DNA from 2 places in the Pseudoxanthomonas sp. SGT-18 genome. Region 1 is predicted to be linked to the other one. Evidence: predicted binding sites of a transcription regulator. Region 1 holds the regulator's gene; the other holds the start of a gene.
What was found. Region 1 encodes FliA, which starts transcription of late flagellar genes. Its sites were predicted from a motif close to TAAAGTTTNNCNNNCNNNGGCCGATAA; they were not measured.
Positions count from the first base shown of each region.

Region 2: the regulator FliA is predicted to act here: its motif matches at 2,173-2,199, upstream of EIM47_RS07425 (GGDEF domain-containing protein).

Region 1 is NZ_RRYJ01000009.1:147,571-154,968, forward strand. Features, by position in the region: gene flhF (flagellar biosynthesis protein FlhF) at 1-1,321, shown strand, start outside; gene EIM47_RS12950 (P-loop NTPase) at 1,359-2,192, shown strand; gene EIM47_RS12955 (RNA polymerase sigma factor FliA) at 2,189-2,929, shown strand; gene cheY (chemotaxis response regulator CheY) at 2,956-3,348, shown strand; gene EIM47_RS12965 (protein phosphatase CheZ) at 3,345-3,974, shown strand; gene EIM47_RS12970 (chemotaxis protein CheA) at 3,978-5,885, shown strand; gene EIM47_RS12975 (flagellar motor protein) at 5,998-6,738, shown strand; partial or broken gene motD (flagellar motor protein MotD) at 6,752-7,398, shown strand, end outside.
Region 2 is NZ_RRYJ01000004.1:109,933-117,330, reverse strand. Features, by position in the region: gene rpsB (30S ribosomal protein S2) at 258-1,073, shown strand; gene tsf (translation elongation factor Ts) at 1,235-2,113, shown strand; gene EIM47_RS07425 (GGDEF domain-containing protein) at 2,297-3,787, shown strand; gene pyrH (UMP kinase) at 3,861-4,583, shown strand; gene frr (ribosome recycling factor) at 4,719-5,276, shown strand; gene uppS (polyprenyl diphosphate synthase) at 5,302-6,051, shown strand; gene EIM47_RS07405 (phosphatidate cytidylyltransferase) at 6,048-6,911, shown strand; gene EIM47_RS07400 (1-deoxy-D-xylulose-5-phosphate reductoisomerase) at 6,926-7,398, shown strand, end outside.

The DNA of each region.
Region 1 (7,398 bases):
CGCCGAGCACGGACCGGATGCCGTGATCCTCTCCAACCGCCGCACCGAGGAAGGGGTGGAGATCGTCGCGGCCAGCAACTACGACGAGGACGCGGTGCAGCGGGCCCTGATCGAGGCCCAGCGCGCCAGTGAACCGGCGCCCGCACCCGCGGCCCCGACGCCGGCCGCCGCCCCTGCCCCTGCCCCTGCCCCTGCCCCTGCCCCGCACGACTTCGCCGCCGCCATGGCCGCGGCCCTGGCCACCCCGACCGCGCGCGCGGTCTCGGTGCTGCCGCCGGAGGTGGTCATGGCGCATCCTGCCGCCCCGGCCGGTCCCGCCCCCGCGGCGCCTGCGCCCGCCCCGGAACCGGCGCCCCCGGCCGCCAGTCCGGCCCCGACCCTGGCCGCGGTGCCGGCCCCGGTGGCGCCGGCCGACGACGAGCAGCTGCGCGCCATGCGCGAGGAACTGGCGCAGATGCGCGCCATGATCGAGCGCGAGATGCACCGCCTGACCGACGAGCGCCTGCGCGGCTCGCCGGTGCGGCTGGCGGCGATGGAGCTGATGGAGGACTACGGCTTCGACGCCGGGATCACCCGCGACATCGTCCTGGAACTGCCGGCCGACACCCCGATGCACCGCGGCCGCGGCCTGATGCTGGGCCTGATCTCGCGGCGCCTGCCGGTGTGCCCGGTGGACCCGCTGGAGGCCGGCGGCGTGATCGCCCTGGTCGGCCCCACCGGCGCCGGCAAGACCACCACCATCGCCAAGCTGGCCGCCCGCTTCGTGGCCGAGCACGGCCCGCGCGACATCGCCCTGGTCACCACCGACACCTCCCGCATCGGCGGTCGCGAGCAGCTGTACGGCTACGGCCGCCAGCTGGGCATCGCGGTGCACGAGGCCGACAGCGACGCGGCCCTGATCCAGCTGCTGCAGCGCCTGCAGGACTACCGCCTGGTGCTGGTGGACACCGCCGGCCTCGGCCAGCGCGACCGCGCCCTGGCCAACCAGCTCAACTGGCTGCGCGCCGCACGCAACGTCAGCACCCTGCTGGTGCTGCCGGCCAACTCCCACTTCGCCGACCTGGACGAGGTCGTGCGCCGCTTCGGCCCGGCCCGCCCGCAGGGCGTGGTCCTGACCAAGGTCGACGAGACCGGGCGCCTGGGCAGCGCGTTGTCGGTGGTCGTGGACCACCAGCTGCCGCTGACCTGGGTGACCGACGGCCAGCGGGTCCCGGAGGACCTGCACCGGGCCAATGCCGCCAGCCTGGTGCTTCGCCTTGAAGATCTGCGCCGGGCTGCCGATAAGCCGAACATCCCGGAGGCCGACCATGCCGTCGCCTGAGTCCCGCCCCGCAACCCCGAGCCCCTTCCGCCCGACGATGAACCACGCACCGCTCGCCCCCGTCCGCAGCATCGCCATCACCGGCGGCAAGGGTGGCGTGGGCAAGACCAACCTGTCGGTCAACCTGGCCGCCTCGCTGGCGGCGCTGGGCAAGCGCACCCTGCTGCTGGACGCCGACCTGGGCCTGGCCAACGTCGACGTGCTGCTGGGCCTGTCCCCGCAGCACACCCTGGCCGACCTGGTCGCCGGCCGCTGCGAGCTGGAGGACGTGATCCTGGAAGGCCCCAACGGCATGCTGGTGGTGCCGGCCGCCTCCGGGCGCCGGCACATGGCCGAACTGCAGCCAGCCCAGCACGTGGGACTTGTCAATGTTTTCAATGACCTGCAGCGTGATCTTGACATTCTGGTTGTAGACACTGCCGCCGGCATCACCGACAGCGTGCTGACCTTCTGCCAGGCCGCCCAGGACGCGGTGGTGGTGGTCTGCGACGAGCCGGCCTCGATCACCGACGCCTACGCCCTGATCAAGGTCCTGTCCCGCGAGCGCGGCGTGGACCGGGTCCAGGTGGTGGCCAACATGGTGCGCAGCCCGGCCGAGGGCCGCGGCCTGTACGACAAGCTGTCGCGGGTATGCGAGCGCTTCCTCGGCGACGTCTCGCTGAACTTCCTCGGCGCGGTGCCGCAGTGCGACTGGCTGCGCATGGCGGTGCAGCGCCAGCAGGCCGTCGCCACCGCCTACCCGGCCAGCCCCTCGGCCCGCGCCATCGCCGAGATCGCCCGCCGCGCGGCGCGCTGGCAGGCGCCGACCGCCCCGCGCGGCAACATCGAGTTCTTCGTCGACCGGATGATCCGGCAAGGCGCGGTCGCATGAATGCCGTGGCCGAATACCGCGCCGTGCGCGGCAGCAACGACGACGCCATCACCCGGCATGCCGACCTGGTGCGGCGCATCGCCCACCACCTGGCGGCGCGCCTGCCGGCCAGCGTCGAGGTCGACGACCTGATCCAGGCCGGCATGATCGGCCTGATCGAGGCCAGCCGCAGCTACGACCCCGACCAGGGCGCCTCGTTCGAGACCTACGCCTCGATCCGCATCCGCGGCGCGATGATCGACGAGATCCGGCGCGGCGACTGGGTGCCGCGCTCGGTGCACCGCCGCGCCCGCGACGCCGCCGCCGCGGTGCGCGAGATCGAGCAGGCCACCGGCCGCGCCGCCGCGCCGCAGGAAGTGGCGGCCAAGCTGGACATGCCACTGCCGGAGTACCTGCGCCTGCTGGAGGACGCCTCTCGCGGCCAGGTGCTGAGCCTGGACTCGCACGTGGAGGACCACGGCGACGTGCAGGTCAACAGCAACAGCCCCACCCCGCAGCAGCTGCTGGAGCGCAGCGATTTCGGCCGCGAGCTGGCGGCGGCCATCTCCAACCTGCCCGAGCGCGAACAGCTGGTGCTGTCGCTGTACTACGAGCAGGAGCTGAACCTGAAGGAGATCGGCGCGGTGCTCGGGGTCAGCGAGTCCCGGGTGTGCCAGATCCACGGCCAGGCCGTGCTGCGCCTGCGCGGCCGCCTGTCCCAGTACGAATCACGTGATGCCGGTCTGGACGACGACTGAGCACGCAACGCCAAACGGAGCACGAAGTGAACAAGAACATGCGGATCCTGATCGTGGACGACTTCTCGACGATGCGACGCATCGTCAAGAACCTGCTCAACGATCTGGGCTACAGCAACACCGCCGAGGCCGACGACGGCCACACCGCGCTGGCGGCCCTGCGCGCGCAGCCGTTCGACTTCGTCATCACCGACTGGAACATGCCGGGCATGACCGGCATCGAGCTGCTGCGCAGCATCCGCGCCGACCCCAAGCTCAAGACCCTGCCGGTGCTGATGGTCACCGCCGAGGCCAAGCGCGAGCAGATCCTGGAGGCCGCGCAGAACGGCGTGAACGGCTACATCATCAAGCCGTTCACCGCGCAGACCCTCGAGGAGAAGCTCAACAAGATCTTCGAACGGCTGGCGGCGACGGCATGAGCACCACCGCATCCCCCGAGCGTGCGGCGCTGGTCCAGCGCCTGCACGACGCCCTGGAAGCCCTGGACCGCGGCGACGAAAGCGCACTGCGCGCCGAGATCGACGCCCTGGCCGCCGCCCGCACCCGTCCGCTCGTGCAGGGCCTCGGCCGGCTGGCGCGCGAACTGAGCCAGGCCCTGGGCGAACTGCCGGAGGTCCCCGGCGCCGACGACCATGGCGTGGAGGGGGTCGAACTGGACGACGCCTGCGCGCGCCTGGACCACGTCATCGGCATGACCGAGCAGGCCACCCACCGCACCCTGGACCTGGCCGACGAATGCCGCGCCCTGGTCGAGGGCCTGCGCGCCGAAGGCGTGACCGACGGCCAGGACCAGGTGCTGGACCGCATCCGCCGCAACCTCACCGAGATCGCCCTGACCCAGAGCTACCAGGACCTGACCGGGCAGATCATCCGCCGCGTCGCCGGGATCGTGCGCCGCGTCCACGAAGGCTTCGGCGAACTGGGCCTGCCGCCGCGCGCCGAGCCGCGCGAGCCCGCGCTGGCGGGCCCCGCGGTGGCCGGGCTGGACACCCATGCGGTCAGCCAGAACGACGCCGACGCCCTGCTGTCGGAACTGGGGCTGTAAGCCATGAGCGGTGTGACGCCCGAAATCGCCGCGGACTTCATCGTCGAGGCCCAGGAGATCCTGGACCGGCTCGGCGAGCAGCTGGTGGAGCTGGAGCGCGCGCCCCAGGACAGCGAGCAGCTCAATGCGGTGTTCCGCGGCTTCCACACCCTCAAGGGCGGTGCCGGCTTCCTCGGCATCCAGCCGATGGTCGAGCTGTGCCACGCCGCCGAGGAAACCCTGGGCGCCGCCCGCTCCGGCACCGCCGAACTGGACCCGCTGCACTTCGACGCCGCCCAGCGCTCGCTGGACTGGTTGCAGGCCATGCTCGACGCGGTCGCCGCCGGCACCGAGCCGGAGCACGCGCCGCCGGAGCTGATCGCGCAGTTCGCCCTGGTCGCGCCGCCCGCGCCGCAGCCGCAGGCCGCGCCGCAGCCCGTGGCGGCGCCCGCGCCGGCCGGCGGCGACGACCTGATCAGCGACGACGAGTTCGAGGCCCTGCTCGACCAGCTGCACGGCAAGGCCGCGCCCGGCGCCAAGCCCGCAGCCGCGCCCGCGCCGGCCACCGCGGCTGCGGACACCATCACCGACGACGAATTCGAGGCGCTGCTGGACCAGTTGCACGGCAAGGCGCCGCCCGGGGCCAAGCCGCTGCCGGCCGCCGCGCCGGCCCCGGCACCGGCGGCCGCTGCGCCGCCGCCCGCTCCCAACCCCGTGCCGCAGCCGGCCGCCCCGCGCCCGGCCAGCCCGCCCCCGCGCGCCGCCGCCGCGGGCGAGGCCGAGCACACCGTGCGCGTGGACACCCGCCGCCTGGACGCGATCGTCAACCTGATCGGAGAGCTGGTGCTGGCGCGCAACCGGCTCAAGACCCTGCGCGCGCGCCTGCGCGACGACGAACTCGACCGCGCCGTGGCCAGCCTCGACGTGGCCACCGCGCGCCTGCAGTCGGCGGTCATGCGCACGCGCATGCAGCCGGTGGGCAAGGTGTTCTCGCGCTTCCCGAAGGTGGCGCGCGACGTCGCCCGCTCGCTGGCCAAGGAAGTCGAACTGGAGATGGTCGGCGCCGACACCGAGCTGGACCGCAACCTGGTCGAGGCCCTGGCCGATCCGCTGGTGCACCTGGTGCGCAACGGCATCGACCACGGCGTGGAGGCGCCGGAAGTGCGCGAGGCCTCCGGCAAGCCGCGCGTGGGCCGGCTGCGCCTGGCCGCGCAGCAGGAAGGCGACTACGTCACCATCGAGGTCCAGGACGACGGCGCCGGCATCGATCCGGAGCGCCTGCGCGCCAAGGCGCGCGAGAAGGGGCTGCTCGACCCGGAGGCCGCGGCACGCCTGGGCGCGGACGAATGCCTGCAGCTGGTGTTCCTGCCCGGCTTCTCCACCAAGACCCAGGTCACCGACATCTCCGGCCGCGGCGTGGGCATGGACGTGGTGCAGTCGCGCATCCGCGAGCTGGGCGGGCAGATCCAGATCCAGTCCGAGCTCGGCCGCGGCACCCGCTTCCTGATCCGCGTCCCGCTGACCCTGGCGATCCTGCCCACCCTGCTGGTGCAGGCCGGCGAGGCGGTGTACGCCCTGCCGCTGGCGCGGGTGCAGGAGGTGCTGCACGCCAAGCCCTCCGCGCTGGGCTGGTTCGACGGCCGTCCGGTGATGGACCGCCAGAGCCATACCCTGCCGCTGGTGGACCTCCGCCGCTGGCTGGGGCTGGAGCCGCTGTCCGGCAACGGCGCCCTGACCGTGGTCGTGCTGCAGATGGGCGACGCCCGCTTCGGCCTGATCGTCGACCAGGTGCGCGGCCGCGAGGAAGTGGTGATCAAGCCGCTGCCCAAGGCCCTGCGCGGCCTGCCCGGCTATGCCGGCGCGACCCTGATCGGCGACGGCCGCCTGGCGCTGATCCTGGACGTCGACGGCCTGCGCGCCAGCAGTCCGTGAGCGCGCGGCGCACGCCGTGCGCGTGCGCCGTTCCGCGCAGCCGCGCGCCGGCGGCGATGCCGGCGGGCGTTCCCGCTCAAGTCCCAGTCCACGTGCGCCGATAACCCGACATATGGACATCCTCAGCCTCATCGGTCTGCTCCTTGCCCTGGTCGCGCTGATCGGCGGCGCCATCCTCAAGGGCGCCGGCCTCGGTTCGCTGTGGTCGGCCGCCGCGTTCGTGATCGTGATCCTCGGCACCTTCGCCGCGATCTTCGTGCACACCCCGCCGCCGGTGTTCAAGCGCGCCCTGGGCATCGTCGGCTGGGTGCTGCGCCCGCCGGCCGCCGACCGCGCCGCGCTGATGGCGCAGATCCTGGAATGGAGCAACATCGCCCGCCGCCAGGGCCTGCTGGGCCTGGAGCAGCAGGTCGGCGAGCAGGAGGACCCGTTCCTGAAGAAGGGCCTGCAGATGCTGGTCGACGGCGTGGAGCCGGAGCAGATCCGGCACATGCTGGAGATCGACCTGGAGAGCCAGGAGAACCAGGAGCTGGCCGCTGCCAAGGTGTTCGAGGGCATGGGCATCTACGCCCCGACCCTGGGCATCGTCGGCGCCGTGTTCGGGCTGATCGCGGTGATGAAGAACCTGGCCGATCCGTCCAAGCTCGGCCACGGCATCGCCGCCGCGTTCACCGCGACCATCTACGGCATCGCCTCGGCCAACCTGTTCTTCCTGCCGATCGCCTCCAAGCTCAAGGCGGTCATCGGCCGCCGCACCGGCGAGCGGGAGATGATCATCGAGGGCCTGATCGCGATCGCGCAGGGCGAGAACCCGCGCAACATCGAATCCAGGCTCGCCGGCTTCCTGCACTGACCCGGAGCCGTCGATGGCGCGCAGGAAGAAGCACGAGGAGCACGGCAACCACGAGGCCTGGGCGATCCCCTACGCCGACCTGATGACGCTGCTGCTGGCGTTCTTCGTGGTGATGTACGCGATCTCCACCCTCAACGAGGGCAAGTACCGGGTGCTGGCCGACGCCCTGACCGCCGCCTTCGGCGGCGCGCCGCGCACCATCAACCCGGTGCAGGTCGGCAACTTCCAGCTGCAGGGCTCGGACTACGACCGGCCCTCGCCGATCAAGTCCGGCGCCCGCCACGGCCCGTCTGCGCCCTCGCCCGCGCCCAACCCCACCCTGCTTCCGGCGCTGGCCTCGCACATGCGCACCGGCGTGCCGCTGGACGTGTCCGACCGCGCCGCCGTGCAGCGCGCCCAGCGCCAGCTCGGCAACATCGCCACGCGCCTGGAGGAGGCGCTGGCGCCGCTGGTCGACGCGCGCCTGATCACCGTCCGCCGCGCCGAGCTGTGGCTGGAGGTGGAGATCAACAGCGACATTCTGTTCGACACCGGCTCGGCCGCGCTGGACGCATCCGCGCGCGAGGTGCTCACCCGCCTGGCCGACGTGCTGCGCGAGACCCCCAACCCGGTGCGGGTGGAGGGCTATACCGACAACCGCCCGATCAACACCGTGCAGTT
Region 2 (7,398 bases), on a different contig from region 1:
CCGGCAGGTATACTTCCGCGTCTCTGTTTGCCCCCGCCAGGGGGACGCCCACGCCGGGCGCAGGGTACCGGGCTCCGTCCCGGCCGGCGAATACACACCTGACGCCAATGCCCGTGCCGGGGTGCCTGCCAGACAGGTTCGGCCACGGAAGCGCCAGGGAGGCCCAACCCCGGAACCCATGCCCGCGGCGCCACGCCCGGGCGCCCGCACATTGCCCAGACAGGCCGCGGGGCGGTTCCACTGCCAGGAGTTCTGCAATGCCCCAGATCACCATGCGCCAGATGCTGGAAGCCGGCGTCCACTTCGGCCACCAGACCCGTTACTGGAACCCGAAGATGGCCCCGTACATCTTCGGTGCGCGCGGCAAGATCCACATCATCAACCTCGAGAAGACCGTCCCGCTGTTCCAGGACGCGATGAACTTCATCTCGGGCATCGCGCAGAAGCGCGGCACCATCCTGTTCATCGGCACCAAGCGCAGCGCGCGCGACGCCATGAAGGAAGAGGCCGAGCGCTGCGGCATGCCGTACATGACCCAGCGCTGGCTGGGCGGCACCCTGACCAACTTCCGCACCGTCAAGCAGTCGGTCGCCCGCCTGAAGGAGCTGGAGGCCGCCGAGACCGACGGCACCTTCGAAAAGCTGGTCAAGCACGAGGTCCTGGGCCTGCGCCGCGAGCGCGAGAAGCTGGAAGCCTCGCTGGGCGGCATCAAGGACATGAACCGCCTGCCCGACGCCCTGTTCGTGATCGACATCGGCCACGAGGACATCGCCATCAAGGAAGCCAAGAAGCTGGGCATCCCGGTGGTGGCCGTGGTCGACACCAACTACGACCCCAACCTGGTCGACTACGCGATCCCGGGCAACGACGACGCCATCCGCGCCGTGCAGCTGTACGCCCGCGCCGCCGCCGACGCGGTGCTGGAGGGCAAGGCCGCCGCCCCGCACGCCGCCACCGTGACCGAGAGCGACTTCATCGAGGCCGACGAGGCCAAGGGCGCCCGCCGCGCCCCGGCCAAGAAGGGCCCGCGCAAGGGCAAGGCCGAGGAAGGCGAGGCCGCCGCGGCCGAGTAAGCCGCACCCGGCGGCCACCCCGCGCGGCCGCCATCCCCCCGCGGGCCCGCCCCAGGCAGGCCCGCTTGCGGGCGGGCCGCCCCGCGCAGGCATGCGCGACGGCCCTCCGCCCGCTCCGCCCCGGCGCGGAGCCACCTTCATCCCGTTAGAGAGGAATTCCCGTGGAAATCACTGCTTCCCTGGTCAAGGAACTGCGCGAGCGCACCGGCGCCGGCATGATGGAGTGCAAGAAGGCCCTGACCGAGAACAACGGCAACATCGACGCCGCCGCCGAGTGGCTGCGCAAGGCCGGCCTGGCCAAGGCCGACAAGAAGGCCGGCCGCGTGGCCGCCGACGGCCGCATCGCGGTCGCCCAGGACGGCGGCAAGGCCGTGCTGGTGGAGATCAACTCCGAGACCGACTTCGTGGCCAAGGACACCAACTTCCTGGCCTTCGCCGAGGCCGTCGCCCAGGCCGCGCTGGCCTCCGGCGCCGCCGACGTCGAGGCCCTGAAGGCCGCCAAGCTGGCCTCCGGCGAGACCGTCGAGGAAGCCCGCGCCGCGGTCATCGCCAAGGTCGGCGAGAACGTGCAGGTCCGCCGCCTGGCCCTCATCGACAGCGCCAACAACGTCGCCGCCTACGTCCACGGCGGCCGCATCGGCGTGCTGGTCGAGGTCAAGGGCGGCGACGCCGAGCTGGCCCGTGGCATCGCCATGCACGTGGCGGCCATGAACCCGCCGCACATCAAGGCCTCCGACGTCCCGGCCGAGTTCATCGCCAAGGAGAAGGAGATCGAGCTGGCCAAGATGTCCGAGAAGGACAAGGCCAAGCCGGCCGAGATCCTGGAGAAGATCATCTCCGGCAAGATCAACAAGATCGTCAACGAGGTGACCCTGTACGGCCAGCCGTACGTGCTGGACACCAACCAGAGCGTCGAGCAGGTGCTGAAGGCCGCCGGCGCCGAGGTGGTCCGCTTCGAGCGCCTGGCCGTGGGCGAAGGCATCGAGAAGAAGGAAGACGACTTCGCCGCCGAGGTCATGAAGCAGGCCGGCCTGGCCTGATCAGCCTCCTGGCGCAGTCCCCGAGGAAAAGCCGCGGCCCCGCCGCGGCTTTTCCGCATTAAAGGCCCCGGCGAGCCAGCCGATACCGGTAGCGGAGGCAGCCATGCGCCAGCGCATGGACCGCCACGTTGGGACCGTGGACCCACGCCACGGCGGCAGGTTTCCCCCTGACAGCCACAGACGATGCACCCGGACCTCGAAGCCAGCCTCGTGCACTGCCGCAACCTGCCGTCGCCGCCGGCGATCGCCCTGCAGATCATCGAACTGGCCCAGGACCCCGACGCGGACCTGGCCACCGCCGCGCGGGTGATCGCCATGGACCCCGCGCTCAGCGCGCGCCTGCTGCGGGTGGCCAATTCCCCGCTGTACGCAGGGCGCCGCCGGGTCGAGACCCTGGCCCAGGCGACCACCATGCTGGGCCTCAACGCCACCCTGAGCCTGGCCCTGGGCTTCTCCCTGGCCCGCGGCCTGCGCGCCACCGACGGCGCCGCCGCCGAGCAGGAACGGCTGTGGAAGCGCAGCGTGCTGTCGGCCCTGGCCGCACGCCTGCTGGGCGAGCACGCCGGGCTGGAACGGCTGGAGGACCTGATGCTGGCCGGCCTGCTGCAGGACATCGGCGCCCTGGCCCTGCTGCAGGCCCGCCCCGATGCCTGGCTGGCCCTGCAGGACGGCGGCCGCGTCCCGGCACCGCTGGAGCGCGAGCGCGAGGTCTTCGGCGACGACCATGCCGCGGCCGGCGCCTGGCTGGCCCGGCAGTGGCAGCTGCCCGACCACCTGTGCGACGCGATCGCCGCCAGCGAGGGCTGCCCGGCCCCGGCCAACGCCTTCCAGGCGTGCGTGTTCGCCTCCGGCGCGGTGGCCACCCTGTGGCTGGCCGACGACGACCCCGACGGTGCCCTGCGCACCGCGGCCGAGGCCCGGATCGAGGCCGGCGGCATCGGCGGCCCCGGCACCCTGGACAGCCTGCTGGCGCAGATGGCCTCGGCGGCGCAGGGCTTCGGCGCCCTGTTCGACATGCGCATCGTGCAGCCGGCGCACCTGCAGGCGATCATCGAGCAGGCGCGCGAGCTGCTGGTGCTGCGCAACCTGCGCGAGATCCAGGAGGCCGCCCGCGCCCGCCGCGAGGCCGACGCCTCGCGCGAGCACATCCGCCACCTGACCGAACAGGCCCGGCGCGACCCGCTGACCGGGGTCTACAACCGCATGCAGCTGGAGGAGGCGCTGGAGCGCGAGTTCGCCGCCGCCAGCGCCGCCGGCCAGCCGCTGTCGATCGCCTTCGTCGACCTGGACGGCTTCAAGCAGATCAACGACCGCCACGGCCACCTGGTCGGCGACCAGGTCCTGCGCCAGTTCGCCCAGACCCTGCAGCGCCTGCTGCGCAGCACCGACCTGGTCGCGCGCTACGGCGGCGAGGAGTTCCTGGTGGTGCTGGCCCATTCCAACGAGGCCGCCGCGGCACGGGTGCTGCGGCGGATCCTCGAGGAGACCGCGCGCACCCCGATGGCGGTGGTCGATGGCCACCCGCTGTACGTGACCTTCTCCGCCGGCGTCGCCAGCCGCGACGGCCACGACAGCCCGTTCGCCGACGCCCGCGCCATGCTCCAGGCCGCCGACCAGGCCCTGTACCTGGCCAAGCGCCGCGGCCGCAACCAGGTGGGCCAGCACGGGCAGTGAGGATGTGCGGGCGCAGGCGCCGGGGTTTCCGCTAGAATCCCCGCGTTTGTCCACCCCACTCCCGAGGCCCCCCATGTCCGATCTCGTCCACCGTCGCGTGCTGCTGAAACTTTCGGGAGAGGCGCTGATGGGGTCGGAGGACTACGGCATCGACCCGGTGGTGATCCGGCGCATCGCCGGCGAGGTGATGGAGGCCCGCGAGGCCGGTGCCGAGATCGCCCTGGTGATCGGCGGCGGCAACATCTTCCGTGGCGCCGGCCTGGCCGCCGGCGGCATGGACCGGGTGACCGGCGACCAGATGGGCATGCTGGCCACGGTGATCAACGCCCTGGCCATGCAGGACGCGCTGGAGAAGCTCGGCGGCAAGGTCCGGGTGATGAGCGCGATCAAGATCAACGACGTGTGCGAGGACTACATCCGCCGCCGCGCCGTGCGCCACCTGGAGAAGGGCCGCATCGCGATCTTCGCCGCCGGCACCGGCAACCCGTTCTTCACCACCGACTCGGCCGCCGCCCTGCGCGCGATCGAGATCAACGCCGACCTGCTGCTGAAGGCCACCAAGGTCGACGGCGTGTACGACAAGGACCCGAAGAAGCACCCCGACGCGGTGCGCTTCGAGGAACTGGACCACAACGAGGTCATCGCCCGCGACCTGCAGGTGATGGACACCGCCGCCTTCGCCCTGTGCCGCGACCACGGCATCCCGCTGCGGGTCTACGACCTGTCGGTGCCGGGCAACCTGATGGGCATCCTGCGCGGCGAGCCGATCGGCACCCTGGTCCGCGCCCGCCGCTGACCGCGGCCGCCGCACCCCGACCCCGCGAAGGGCCGCGCACGCGCGGCCCTTTTTCGTGCCTTGCCGCCGCGCCCGGGGCCAGGGATGGCATTACCCGTATAATCGGCCGATTCGGCTCCACCAGGAAACACGGCGATGATCAACGAAATCAAGCAAGACGCGCAGGCACGCATGGCCAAGAGCATCGAGGCCCTGCGCCACAACCTCGTCAAGGTCCGCACCGGGCGCGCCTCCACCGGCCTGGTCGACTCGATCAGGGTCAGCGCGTACGGCAGCGAGGTCCCGCTGTCGCAGGTGGCCGCCGTCTCCGTGTCCGACGCCCGCTCCCTGGTCATCCAGCCCTGGGACAAGGGCATGGTCGGCCCGATCGAGAAGGCCATCCTCGGCTCGGACCTGGGCCTGACCCCCAACACCGCCGGCACCACCATCCGCCTGAACCTGCCGCCGCTGACCGAGGAGCGCCGCCGTGAGCTGGCCAAGGTCGTGGCCGGCGAGGGCGAGGACGCCAAGGTCGCCATCCGCAACATCCGCCGCGACGCCAACCAGAAGGTCAAGGACCTGCTGAAGGAAAAGCAGATCAGCGAGGACGACGTGCGCCGCGCCGAGGACGAGATCCAGAAGATCACCGACAAGGCGATCAAGGACGTCGACGAGGTGGTCAAGGCCAAGGAACAGGAACTGATGGCGGTCTGAGCGGTCTGCCATCCGCATGACCCTCATGTCCGCCCCAGAACGCACCCCGGTCCCCCGCCACCTTGCCGTCATCATGGACGGCAACGGCCGCTGGGCGCAGCGCCGCCGCCGCCCGCGCGTGGTCGGCCACCGCGCCGGCGCGCGCGCGGCCGAGCGCACCATCGACTTCTGCCTGGACCGGGGCATCGGGGCGCTGACCCTGTTCGCCTTCTCCAGCGAAAACTGGGGCCGGCCCGAGGAGGAAGTCAACGCCCTGATGAAGCTGTTCCTGGGCGCGCTGGAACGCGAGGTCGGGGCGCTGGACAAGCGCGGCGTGCGCCTGCGCTTCATCGGCGACCGCGAGCGCTTTTCCCCGGCGATCCGCGAGCGCATGGCCGCCGCCGAGGCGCAGACCGCCGGCAACGGCCGCCTCGAGCTGGCCGTTGCCGCCAGCTACGGCGGGCGCCAGGACATCGCCTTCGCCGCCCGCGCCCTGGCGCGCGAGGTGGCCGCCGGGCGCCTGGACCCGGAGCGGATCGACGAGGCGGCCATGGCCGCCCACGTCGCCCTGGCCGACCTGCCCCCGCCGGACCTGTTCATCCGCACCGGTGGCGACCACCGGATCAGCAACTTCCTGCTCTGGCAGCTGGCCTACACCGAGCTGTGGTTCACCGACACGCTCTGGCCCGACGTGGACGCCAGCGTGCTGCAGCGTGCCCTGGACGACTTCGGCCGGCGCGAGCGCCGGTTCGGCCTGACCAGCGCGCAGATCGCCGCAGCGGAGACCTCCGCATGACCCGCACCCGCGTGATTGCTGCCCTGGTGATGGCCCCAACGGCCATCGCCGCCATCCTGCTGCTGCCCACCCCGTGGCTGGCCGCCGTGGCCGCCCTGGTCATGCTGACCGGCCTGTGGGAATGGCTGAAGCTGGCCGGGGTCGACGACAGCCTGCCGCGCACCGTGCTGGTGGGCCTGAACCTGCTGCTGATGGTCCTGCTGGTCTGGGCCTCGCGCAGCGAGGCCGGCTTCTCGCCGGTGCTGTTCCAGCTGGCGACCCTGGCCGGCGCCGCCGGCTGGGTGCTGTCCCTGCTGTGGCTGTGGCGCCCGGGCTTCGGCGCCGCCGACCGCCCCGCCAACCGCGCGCTCAAGCTGGCCGCCGGCACCCTGGCCGTGGTCCCGGCGTGGTGCGCCCTGTGCCTGGTGCACTCGGACAGCTTCGCCACCCTCGGCGGTCCGGGCGAGCCGATGGCCCACCGCTGGCTGCTGGCCGCGCTGGCCCTGGTCTGGGCGGCCGACACCGGTGCCTACTTCGCCGGCCGCCACCTGGGCCGGCGCAAGCTGGCGCCGACCATCAGCCCCAACAAGACGGTCGAGGGCGCGCTGGGCGGCATTGCCGGCGCGGTGCTGGTGGCCCTGGCCTTCGGCGCCCTGGCCGGCGCCGGCGTGGCGCAGTGGCCGGGCCTGGCGCTGGTCGCGCTGGTCGCGGCCCTGGCCTCGATCGTCGGCGACCTGGTCGAGAGCCTGCTCAAGCGCCAGGCCGGGGTGAAGGATTCCGGCGACCTGATCCCGGGCCACGGCGGCGTACTGGACCGCATCGACGGCGTCCTCGCCGCCCTGCCGGTCTTCGCCATCGGCAAGGAAATCGCCGGGTTCTGAGCGAGGCCTTCCCCATGTCTTCCCCCGCCGACATCCGCCGGGTCGCCGTCCTCGGAGCCACCGGCTCCATCGGGACCTCGGCCCTCGATGTCATCGCCCGCCATCCCCGGCGCATGCGCGCCACCGTGCTGGCCGCCGGCGGCCGGGTCGATGCCCTGGTCCAGCTGTGCATCGCCCACCGCCCCGAGCACGCGGTGATCGCCGACCCGGCACTGTTCCCGCGCCTGCGCGACGGGCTGCGCGCTGCCGGCCTGGCCACCCGCGCCCACGCCGGCAGCGAGGCCCTGGAGGCGCTGGCCGCCGGCCCCGATTGCGACACCGTGGTCGCCGCCATCGTCGGCGCCGCCGGCCTCGGCTCCACCCTGTCCGCGGCCCGCGCCGGCAAGCGCCTGCTGCTGGCCAACAAGGAATCGCTGGTGCTGGCCGGTGAGCTGGTGATGGCCGCCGCGCGCGACGCCGGCGCCACCATCGTGCCGATCGACAGCGA